One region of the Paraburkholderia sp. BR10882 genome, then DNA from elsewhere that is predicted to be linked to it. Evidence: riboswitches for the same ligand, from Rfam matches in the RefSeq annotation. Region 1 holds a riboswitch; the other holds the start of a gene.
What was found. Region 1 has a riboswitch for thiamine pyrophosphate ahead of AB3X99_RS35095 (FAD-dependent oxidoreductase). Riboswitches for the same ligand answer to the same signal wherever they lie in the genome.
Positions count from the first base shown of each region.

Region 1 (4,414 bases):
CGCGCATCGACAGGCGCGTCGATCGAGCCTTCGCCGAAGGGCCAGAGGCCCGCGAGCGCGCGCATCAGCGTGCTCTTGCCTGCGCCCGAGGGGCCGCGCACGAGCCAGCGCGAGCCCGGCTTGATGGCGATGTCGCGCACTTCCGAGAGCGGCGTGCCGTTGGGCAGCGAGAGCTTGAGATGCTCGGTGGCGAGCTCGTTGTTGTCGATGAAGTGCAGGTTGATGCCGCCGTGCTCGGTGGCGGGCGAGACCGATTCCTTCAGACGCGGCGAGTGCACCACACGCACGAATTCGCGCAGACGATTCACGGTAGCGCGCCATTCGACCAGCGTGGAGTAACTGTTGATGAACCACGAGAACGAGTCGCTCACGGTGCCGAACGCCTGCGAGATCTGCATCAGCACGCCGAACGTGAAGGCGCCCGCGAAGTAGCGCGGCGCGGCCACCACGAGCGGGAAGATGATGGCTATCTGGCCGTAGAAGCTCAGCACGAAGGTGAGGCGCTTCGTGTATTTCATCACGCGCCACCAGTTGTCCTTGATGTGCGCGAAGAGGCCCTGCGCGTTGCTGCGCTCGGTGTCCATGCCGTCGTAGAGGGCGATCTGCTCGGCGTTTTCGCGCAGGCGGATCAGGCCGAAGCGGAAGTCCGCTTCCACCTTTTGTTGCTGGTAGTTGATCGACACGAGCGGGTGGCCGACCTTCTGGATCACGAGCGAGCCGAACACGGCATAGAGCGCCGCGGCCCACACCATGTAGCCCGGAATCGCGAGCGGCTGCCCACCCAGCGTGACGGTGAGCGCGCCCGCGAGCGTCCACAGGATCGTGATGAACGAGATGAGCGTGACGACCGTCGAGAGCAGGTCGAGCGTGAGCGAGAGCGTGGTCGTGGCGAACGACTGGAGGTCGTCGCTGATCCGCTGGTCGGGGTTGTCGGCGAGGCGGTCGCGCTCGATGCGGTAGAACGCGCCCTTGCCGAGCCACTCGTTCAGGAACCGCGTGGTGAGCCACTGACGCCAGCGAAAGCCGAGCATCTGGCGCAGATAGCGGCCATACACCGCGAGGATGATGAAGCCGAACGCCAGTTCGGTGAAGGTCATCAACAGCGGCGGGAAGCGCTTGACGTCCTTGGCCTGCAACGCGTTGTAGAACTCCGCGCTCCAGCCGTTCAGGCGCACGTTGATCCACACGACGAGCAGGTTCATCACGATGATCGCGACGAGCAGGCCCCAGGCGATCCAGCGTTCCTCGGAGACCCAGTAGGGCTTGATCAGGCTCCACGCGGTGATCTTCTGATGCTCGTTCTGATCGGGCGTGGCGCGGGCAGGTTGGTTGGTCATGTGCGTCCTGAAGGTGTGGCGGCCCGCTGGGGGCATGCGCCGCGCGCCGCACGGCGGCAGCGTTGCAGCGATTTTTGCAGCGATTCTGTCGTCGGGCGCTTAAGTGAGTCTTAACGGGCCACAGGCGGAGCCAAAACCGGCGCGAGGCGTGGAGACAAAAGCGCACGCTGGCGCCGCCGTAGCGTGGCGCTCATTGTCTCACCGCGCGGGCTCGCGAGGCGAAAGAGGCGGGTTCAGGGCATTGTGCCAGACCACGCCCCCCGGTTCCGCCGAGGTTTGCGGGCCGCGCGCGTTTTGTGGTCTAATCGTCGTTGACGAAACAGGGGTGCTTCACCGGTATGCCGGGCATGCCGCCAGTGAGGCTGAGAGAAACCCTTTGCACCCGATCCGGGTAATACCGGCGCGGGAAGTTTCCAGAAAGTCTTACCGGAGCGCCCAGCCTGGGTTTTGAAAAGGCGGGGGCGCCAGGATTCCCGCCGGGCTGCGCTTTGGGCGCCTGGGTTCGTATACGCATTCCGTATCGGGCCGTCTGCGCCGCATAGCCTCCACGGTCGGCCTTGCCAGCCGGTTTCGTCCTTGGGTACGTCTGCTGCTGCCGTACGGAAAGGATACGATGACCGCCTATTCTCTTTGTTCCCCGATTCTTATCGCGTTCGCCTTGCCGTTCGCCTTGCGTGACGGAGCGTCGTCATGAGCCGCGCCCGCAACCCTGACGTGGGCAGCGTGCCCGACTTCGCCGTGCTCGGCGGCGGCCTGAGCGGCCGGCTCGTCGCATGGCGTCTGGCCGGCGAGGGCCATCGCGTCGCGCTTTACGAGCGCGGCGGCCCCGAAGGCGGCGAAGCCGCAGCCTGGGTCGCGGCGGCCATGCTCGCGCCGCTCGCGGAGGCTGCCGTCGCCGAAATGCTCATTACCGAGCTGGGCGTCGCATCGCTCGAAACCTGGCCGCGCATTCTGGCCGAGTTGCCGGAGCCCGTGTTCTTCCAGCGCAACGGCACGCTCGTGGTCTGGCATAGCGCCGATCGCACCGAAGCGCCGCTCTTCGAGCGCCGCGTGCGCGCCAACGCGCCGCGTTCTCTCGCCGATGCCAACTTCGTCGCGCTCGCCGGTGCGCAGCTCGACGCCGCCGAACCGGCGCTCGCGGGGCGCTTCGCGCGCGGCTGGCTGCTCGAAGGCGAGGGCCAGCTCGACAATCGCCAGGCCCTGGCCGCTCTGGCGGCGGGGCTCGCTGCGCGCGGCGTGGAAACCCACTGGCACACCACGGTCGACGAGGCCAATCCGCCGCCCGCGCGCGTGACGATCGATTGCCGCGGGCTGGGCGCCAAACCTGCGCTGCCGGGGTTGCGCGGCATTCGCGGCGAAGTCGCGCGCGTGCACGCGCCGGGCATCACGCTCACGCGCCCGGTGCGGCTCCTGCATCCGCGCTATCCGCTCTATATCGCGCCCAAGGAACACGATGTCTTCGTGATCGGCGCGACCGAGATCGAAGGCGAGGACCGCTCGCCGGTGAGCGTGCGCTCGGCGCTCGAACTGCTGAGCGCGGCGTTCGCGGTGCATCCGGCGTTCGGCGAGGCGCGCATCCTCGAGTTGAACACGCAGTGCCGCCCGACGCTGCCCGACCACCGCCCGGCGCTCATCTGGGACGGCAAGACCACGTTGCGTGTGAACGGTCTCTATCGGCACGGCTTCATGATCGCGCCGGAAGTCGCCGACGAAGCCGCGCGCTTCGCCCAGGCGCTGCTCGACGCCCGCGTGAGCGATGCCGAATCCTTCGAGTCGCTGCGCCGCGCGTCTCGCTGGGGCGACATGCTGCACGCGCAGGGCGCGCACGAGCCGGCCTGACGCCTCACCAGAAATAATCCGCAGTTTGAGAACGTATTTGCCATGGACATTCAAATCAACCAGAAGCCGATCACGCTGCCCGAGGGCGCGACTGTCGCCGATGCGCTCACCGCATTCGGCGCGCGTCCGCCGTTCGCCGTCGCGCTGAACGGCGATTTCGTGGCGCGTACCCAGCATGGCGCGCGCTCGCTCCAGGCGGGCGACCGCCTCGACGTCGTGAGCCCCGTGGCCGGCGGCTGAGCCTCGCTCGCCCAGGCCACCGGTCGCGCGCATCGCATACACGGCGAGCGCGTTCACGACACCGCCAAGGATTCCAACCCATGACCACCACAACCACTGCCGACGCGCTCACGCTCTACGGCGAAACCTTCGCGAGCCGCGTGCTGCTCGGCACGTCGCGCTATCCGTCGCTGCAATCGCTCGCCGACTCCATGGCTGCCGCGCGCCCCGGCATGATCACCGTCGCGCTGCGCCGCCAGATGAACGAGGGCACCGCCGAGGCCGGCTTCTTCGATCTGCTCAAGCGCCACGGCGTGCCGCTCCTGCCGAACACGGCCGGCTGCCTCACCGTCAACGAGGCGGTGACGACGGCGCACATGGCGCGCGAAGTCTTCGAAACCGACTGGATCAAGCTCGAACTGATCGGCGACGACTACACGCTGCAGCCCGACCCGGTCGGCCTGATCGAGGCCGCGTCGCGCCTCGTGAAGGACGGCTTCAAGGTGCTGCCGTATTGCACCGAGGACCTCGTGATCGGCCGGCGTCTGCTCGACGCCGGCTGCGAGGCGCTCATGCCGTGGGGCGCGCCGATCGGCACCGGCAAGGGCGTGATCAACCCCTACGGCTTGCGCGTGCTGCGCGAGCGCTTGCCCGATGTGCCGCTCATCGTCGATGCGGGCCTGGGCGTGCCTTCGCACGCGTGCCAGGTAATGGAGTGGGGCTTCGACGGCGTGCTGCTCAACACGGCCGTTTCGCAGGCCACGCACCCCGAGGCGATGGCGCGCGCGTTCGCGCTGGGTGTCGAGGCGGGGCGCGCCGCGTTTCTCGCCGGACCGATGGCCGAGCGCGAAGCGGCGGTCGCGAGCACGCCCGTGGTCGGCATGCCTTTCTGGCACCAGGATGGAGACAAGCGATGACTGAAACGCTGCGCCTGCAAGACCGCGAACTGTTCTGGCCGCCCGCCGACGAACTCACCGAAACGGCGGAGCGCATCCGCGCGCGCCTGGGCGACTGGCAGC
Region 1 is NZ_JBFPKP010000023.1:26,176-30,589, reverse strand. It holds gene AB3X99_RS35100 (ABC transporter ATP-binding protein/permease) at 1-1,337, opposite strand, end outside; TPP riboswitch at 1,649-1,763, shown strand; gene AB3X99_RS35095 (FAD-dependent oxidoreductase) at 2,028-3,176, shown strand; gene thiS (sulfur carrier protein ThiS) at 3,219-3,416, shown strand; gene AB3X99_RS35085 (thiazole synthase) at 3,497-4,312, shown strand; gene thiE (thiamine phosphate synthase) at 4,309-4,414, shown strand, end outside.

Region 2 (4,414 bases), on a different contig from region 1:
TCACGGCCGCCTTGCCAGTGCCCACTGTACGCATGCCGTAGGCGAGCATGCCGCTCGACAGGCCCACGAGCAGCGTGCCCACCACGCCCGCGTTGCGCACTTCGAGCAGCGTTGGCATGACGGGCCGCCGGCGCATGGCGAAGACGAACAGGCCGATCCCGGCGAGCAGATTGCGCAAGCCGGAAAGCAGGAGCGGCGGGAAAGAATCGAGCGCGACTTTCACGCCGAGATACGTCGAGCCCCAAACGAAGTAGACGACGGCGAGCGAGAGCGCAACGCGCCCGGTGCGCGATTGCGGCAGCCGTACGGCACGCGCGAAACGCCATAGCGCGGCTGCGACCTGCTGGGCCCCGGCGAATAAAGATTGAGTGTTCACGTGGAAAGGCAAACGGGGAGGCATCGTCAATTCACCGCGGCAGGTGAAAGGCAGGACCGCGGGCGCCCCGGCAGCAAGGTGGCGGGACGTGTGAAGCTCGACGGCATGGTGCAGATGCGCAAAAACGCGAAAAAAGACGGAGTACGAAGGACACCCGGGACGGGCGAAGCGCATTATGCAACAACGCCGGGTGTTGCGGATGCTTTCAGGATGCTTTATGCGCAGCGATTCGTTGCGTGCGCGTCACAGTGTGAGCGGCGCAAGCGAGGACCGCGGATCGCGCACCATATTGCCGTGTAACGGCCGCGTTGCGCCGCGCTGGGAAGACCGTGCTAGCATGACAAAACCTTTCGCTTAACTTTCACCAACCGGATTTCATACACGCCGCTCGCCATGCTTTCGCTCGTTTCGCGTCCCGTATTCGCCTTGCCGCCGCGTCATTTGCGCGGCGCGTCGGCACGCGTACGCGCCGAGCGCGAGCGAACCGCGCCGTGGCCTCTCGACACCCGAGCGCGCGCCCTAGCTACTCTCTCCGCTCCGCTTTACGCCGCCCGGCGTCCGCACTGAACCGCCTCCCCCAACCCATCGGAGCCGGTCGGTCGGGCTCCGGGCCGATCCGTTACACCGCCGTTACGCCCCGCTGCGGCCCGCGCCCGATTGCGCGAGTTCGCTCCCAGCCCTCGCCGTTACCTCGAATCTTTTCTGGATCGCAAGGAAGACTGCCATGTCGAAGAAAATCCGTTACTTCACCGAACTCGATGTCGCCCGCCTCGAAAAATGCGCCGCCGAACCCGGCGCCGCGCCCGCGCGCCAGGCCATGCTCGACGAACTCCTCGAACACGCCGTGATCGTGGAATCGCGCGACATGGCCGCCAACGTCGTGACGATGAACTCGCAGGTCACGCTCGTGGACGAGCGTAACGGCGCATCCCTCACGTACACCGTCGTCTATCCGCATGAGGCGAACGTCGACGCCGGGCGCCTGAACGTGTTCTCACCCGCGGGTCTCGCGCTCCTCGGCGCGAAACGCGGCAACGCCGTGCGCTTCACGACGCCGGGCGGCGCGGTCGAAACCCTGAAGATCGAGCGCATCCTGTTTCAGCCGGAAGCTTCGAAGGATTTCACGCTGTAAGCTGGGGCCACACTACACATCGCGATACCCCGCGCCTGGCACATCGCGCGCGAGATGGCACTTGCCAGATCGTCGCAGCGCGGTGTATCGTTTGGCCTTGCTTACGCGGGGGTCCTGCGTCATGCGCCGCATCGAACGAAAGTCGTGCAGCGTATTTCGCGGGTGAGAAATACCCTTTGAACCTGATCTGGATAATGCCAGCGCAGGGAAGCGTCCGGACTTCGCAACATCGCTCAGCGCCTCACCTCATCACAGCGAAGTCCGTCCACGTTCCGTCTCGTCTCCTGCTAAGCCGCTGTTCCCACTTTGCTTTGCATGGAGAGAGAGACGCATGAACGCGAATCCGAAGTTCATTTCCGCCAACGCGCACGTCGACGAAGCCGCGATCGCGCCGCTGCCCAATTCCCGCAAGATCTACGTGACCGGTTCGCAGCCCGATATCCGCGTGCCGATGCGCGAGATCACGCAGGCGGATACGCCCACGGGCTTCGGCGGCGAGAAGAATCCGCCGATCTACGTCTACGACACCTCGGGTCCGTACACCGACCCCGAAGCGAAGATCGACATTCGTGAGGGCCTGCCTGCGCTGCGTCAGGGCTGGATCGAAAAGCGCGGCGACACCGAAGCGCTGCCGGGCCTCTCCTCCGAATACGGCCGCGAGCGCGCCGCCGACCCCGCGACGGCCGAACTGCGCTTCCCCGGCCTGCACCGCACGCCGCGCCGCGCGAAGGCGGGCAAGAACGTCACGCAGATGCACTACGCGCGCCAGGGCATCATCACGCCGGAGATGGAATACATCGCGATTCGCGAGAACCAGCGCCGCGCCGAGTATCTGGAAAGCCTCAGGGCGAGTGGCCCGAACGGCGCGAAGCTCGCGGCGATGATGGGCCGCCAGCATCCGGGCCAGGCGTTCGGCGCAGCCGCTTTCGGCGAGAACGCGCTCAAGGCAATCACGCCCGAGTTCGTGCGCGACGAAATCGCGCGCGGCCGCGCGATCATTCCGGCGAACATCAACCACCCGGAAAGCGAGCCGATGATCATCGGCCGCAACTTCCTCGTGAAGATCAACGCGAACATCGGCAATTCGGCGGTCACTTCGTCGATCGGCGAAGAAGTCGACAAGATGACGTGGGCGATCCGCTGGGGCGGCGACACGGTCATGGACCTCTCGACCGGCAAGCACATTCACGAAACGCGCGAGTGGATCATCCGCAACTCGCCAGTGCCGATCGGCACGGTGCCGATCTACCAGGCGCTCGAAAAGGTCAACGGCAAAGCCGAAGACCTCACGTGGGAAATGTTCCGCGACACGCTCATCGAGCAGGCCGAGCAGGGCGTGGACTACTTCACGATTCACGCGGGCGTGCGCCTGCAATACGTGCCGCTCACCGCGAACCGCATGACGGGCATCGTCTCGCGCGGCGGCTCGATCATGGCCAAGTGGTGTCTCGCACATCACAGGGAGTCCTTCATTTATGAGCATTTCGAAGAGATCTGCGAAATCATGAAGGCATACGACGTGAGCTTCTCGCTCGGCGACGGCCTGCGTCCCGGCTCGATCTACGACGCCAATGACGAAGCGCAGCTCGGCGAACTGAAGACGCTTGGCGAGCTCACGCAGATCGCGTGGAAGCACGACGTGCAGGTGATGATCGAAGGCCCGGGCCACGTGCCGATGCAGCTCATCAAGGAGAACATGGATCTCCAGCTCGACTGGTGCAAGGAAGCGCCCTTCTACACGCTCGGGCCGCTCACCACCGACATCGCGCCGGGCTACGACCATATCACCTCGGGCATCGGCGCTGCGATGATTGGCTGGTTCGGCACGGCCATGCTCTGCTATGTCACGCCGAAGGAACACCTGGGCCTGCCGAACAAGGACGACGTGAAGGAAGGCATCATCACGTACAAGCTCGCGGCGCATGCGGCCGATCTCGCGAAGGGTCACCCGGGCGCGCAGGTGCGCGACAACGCACTGTCGAAGGCGCGCTTCGAGTTCCGCTGGGAAGACCAGTTCAACCTCGGCCTCGATCCGGACAAGGCGCGCGAGTTCCACGACGAAACGCTGCCGAAGGACTCGGCCAAGGTCGCGCACTTCTGCTCGATGTGCGGCCCGCACTTCTGCTCGATGAAGATCACCCAGGACGTGCGCGACTTCGCGGCCAGGCAAGGCGTGAGCGACGACGAGGCCCTCAAGAAGGGCATGGAAGTGAAGGCGGTCGAGTTCATCAAGCAAGGCGCCGAAATCTATCAGCGCCAGTAAGCGCTGACTTCGGGCTGACTCAGGGCTCACTACGCCCCGGCGGGCGCTCGCCGCCCGCCGAAACATTTACTAACGATTCCCACAACTCTCTGACAAGCGCACACACCCTGATACGGGTCGCGTGGCTAGCATGAGGGTGTCGAAGGCGCAGCGTGCGTGCCAGCGCACGCCGCACCGCACACTCGAACGCATCATGCGTAGGGAGTCGAAAAATGAATACGCTCAAACGTGCACGCACGCTACTCACGGTGACGACACTCATCGCCGTGCTGGGCAGTCTCGGCGCTTGCGACAACATGTCGAGACGCGACCGCGATACGGTGATCGGCGCGGGCGTGGGTGGCGTGGCCGGCGCGGCGATCGGCGGCAATGCGCTCTCGACCGTGGGCGGCGCAGCGGTGGGTGGCGTGATCGGCAATCAGGTGGGCAAGTAAGCGTTAGCGCCAGTACGGATCGACGATGCGGCTGCACGACGGGCTGCACGATCGAAGCGACGGCACAGAGCAGAAACGACACGACAGGCAACACGCCATCCACGGCGTGCATCAGGGAAGGATGCGCGGCGCAGACCCTCACGGGCTGCGCCGCGTTTGCTTGGGTCGATGTCGTCGCAGCGGCACGGCTACGCGAAATATTCTGTTAA
Region 2 is NZ_JBFPKP010000006.1:351,824-356,237, forward strand. It holds gene AB3X99_RS18475 (EamA family transporter) at 1-301, opposite strand, end outside; gene AB3X99_RS18480 (GreA/GreB family elongation factor) at 1,101-1,508, shown strand; TPP riboswitch at 1,606-1,735, shown strand; gene thiC (phosphomethylpyrimidine synthase ThiC) at 1,840-3,771, shown strand; gene AB3X99_RS18490 (glycine zipper 2TM domain-containing protein) at 3,984-4,205, shown strand.
Region 2: linked by a shared signal. The riboswitch ahead of thiC (phosphomethylpyrimidine synthase ThiC) and the one ahead of AB3X99_RS35095 (FAD-dependent oxidoreductase) in region 1 are both predicted to bind thiamine pyrophosphate.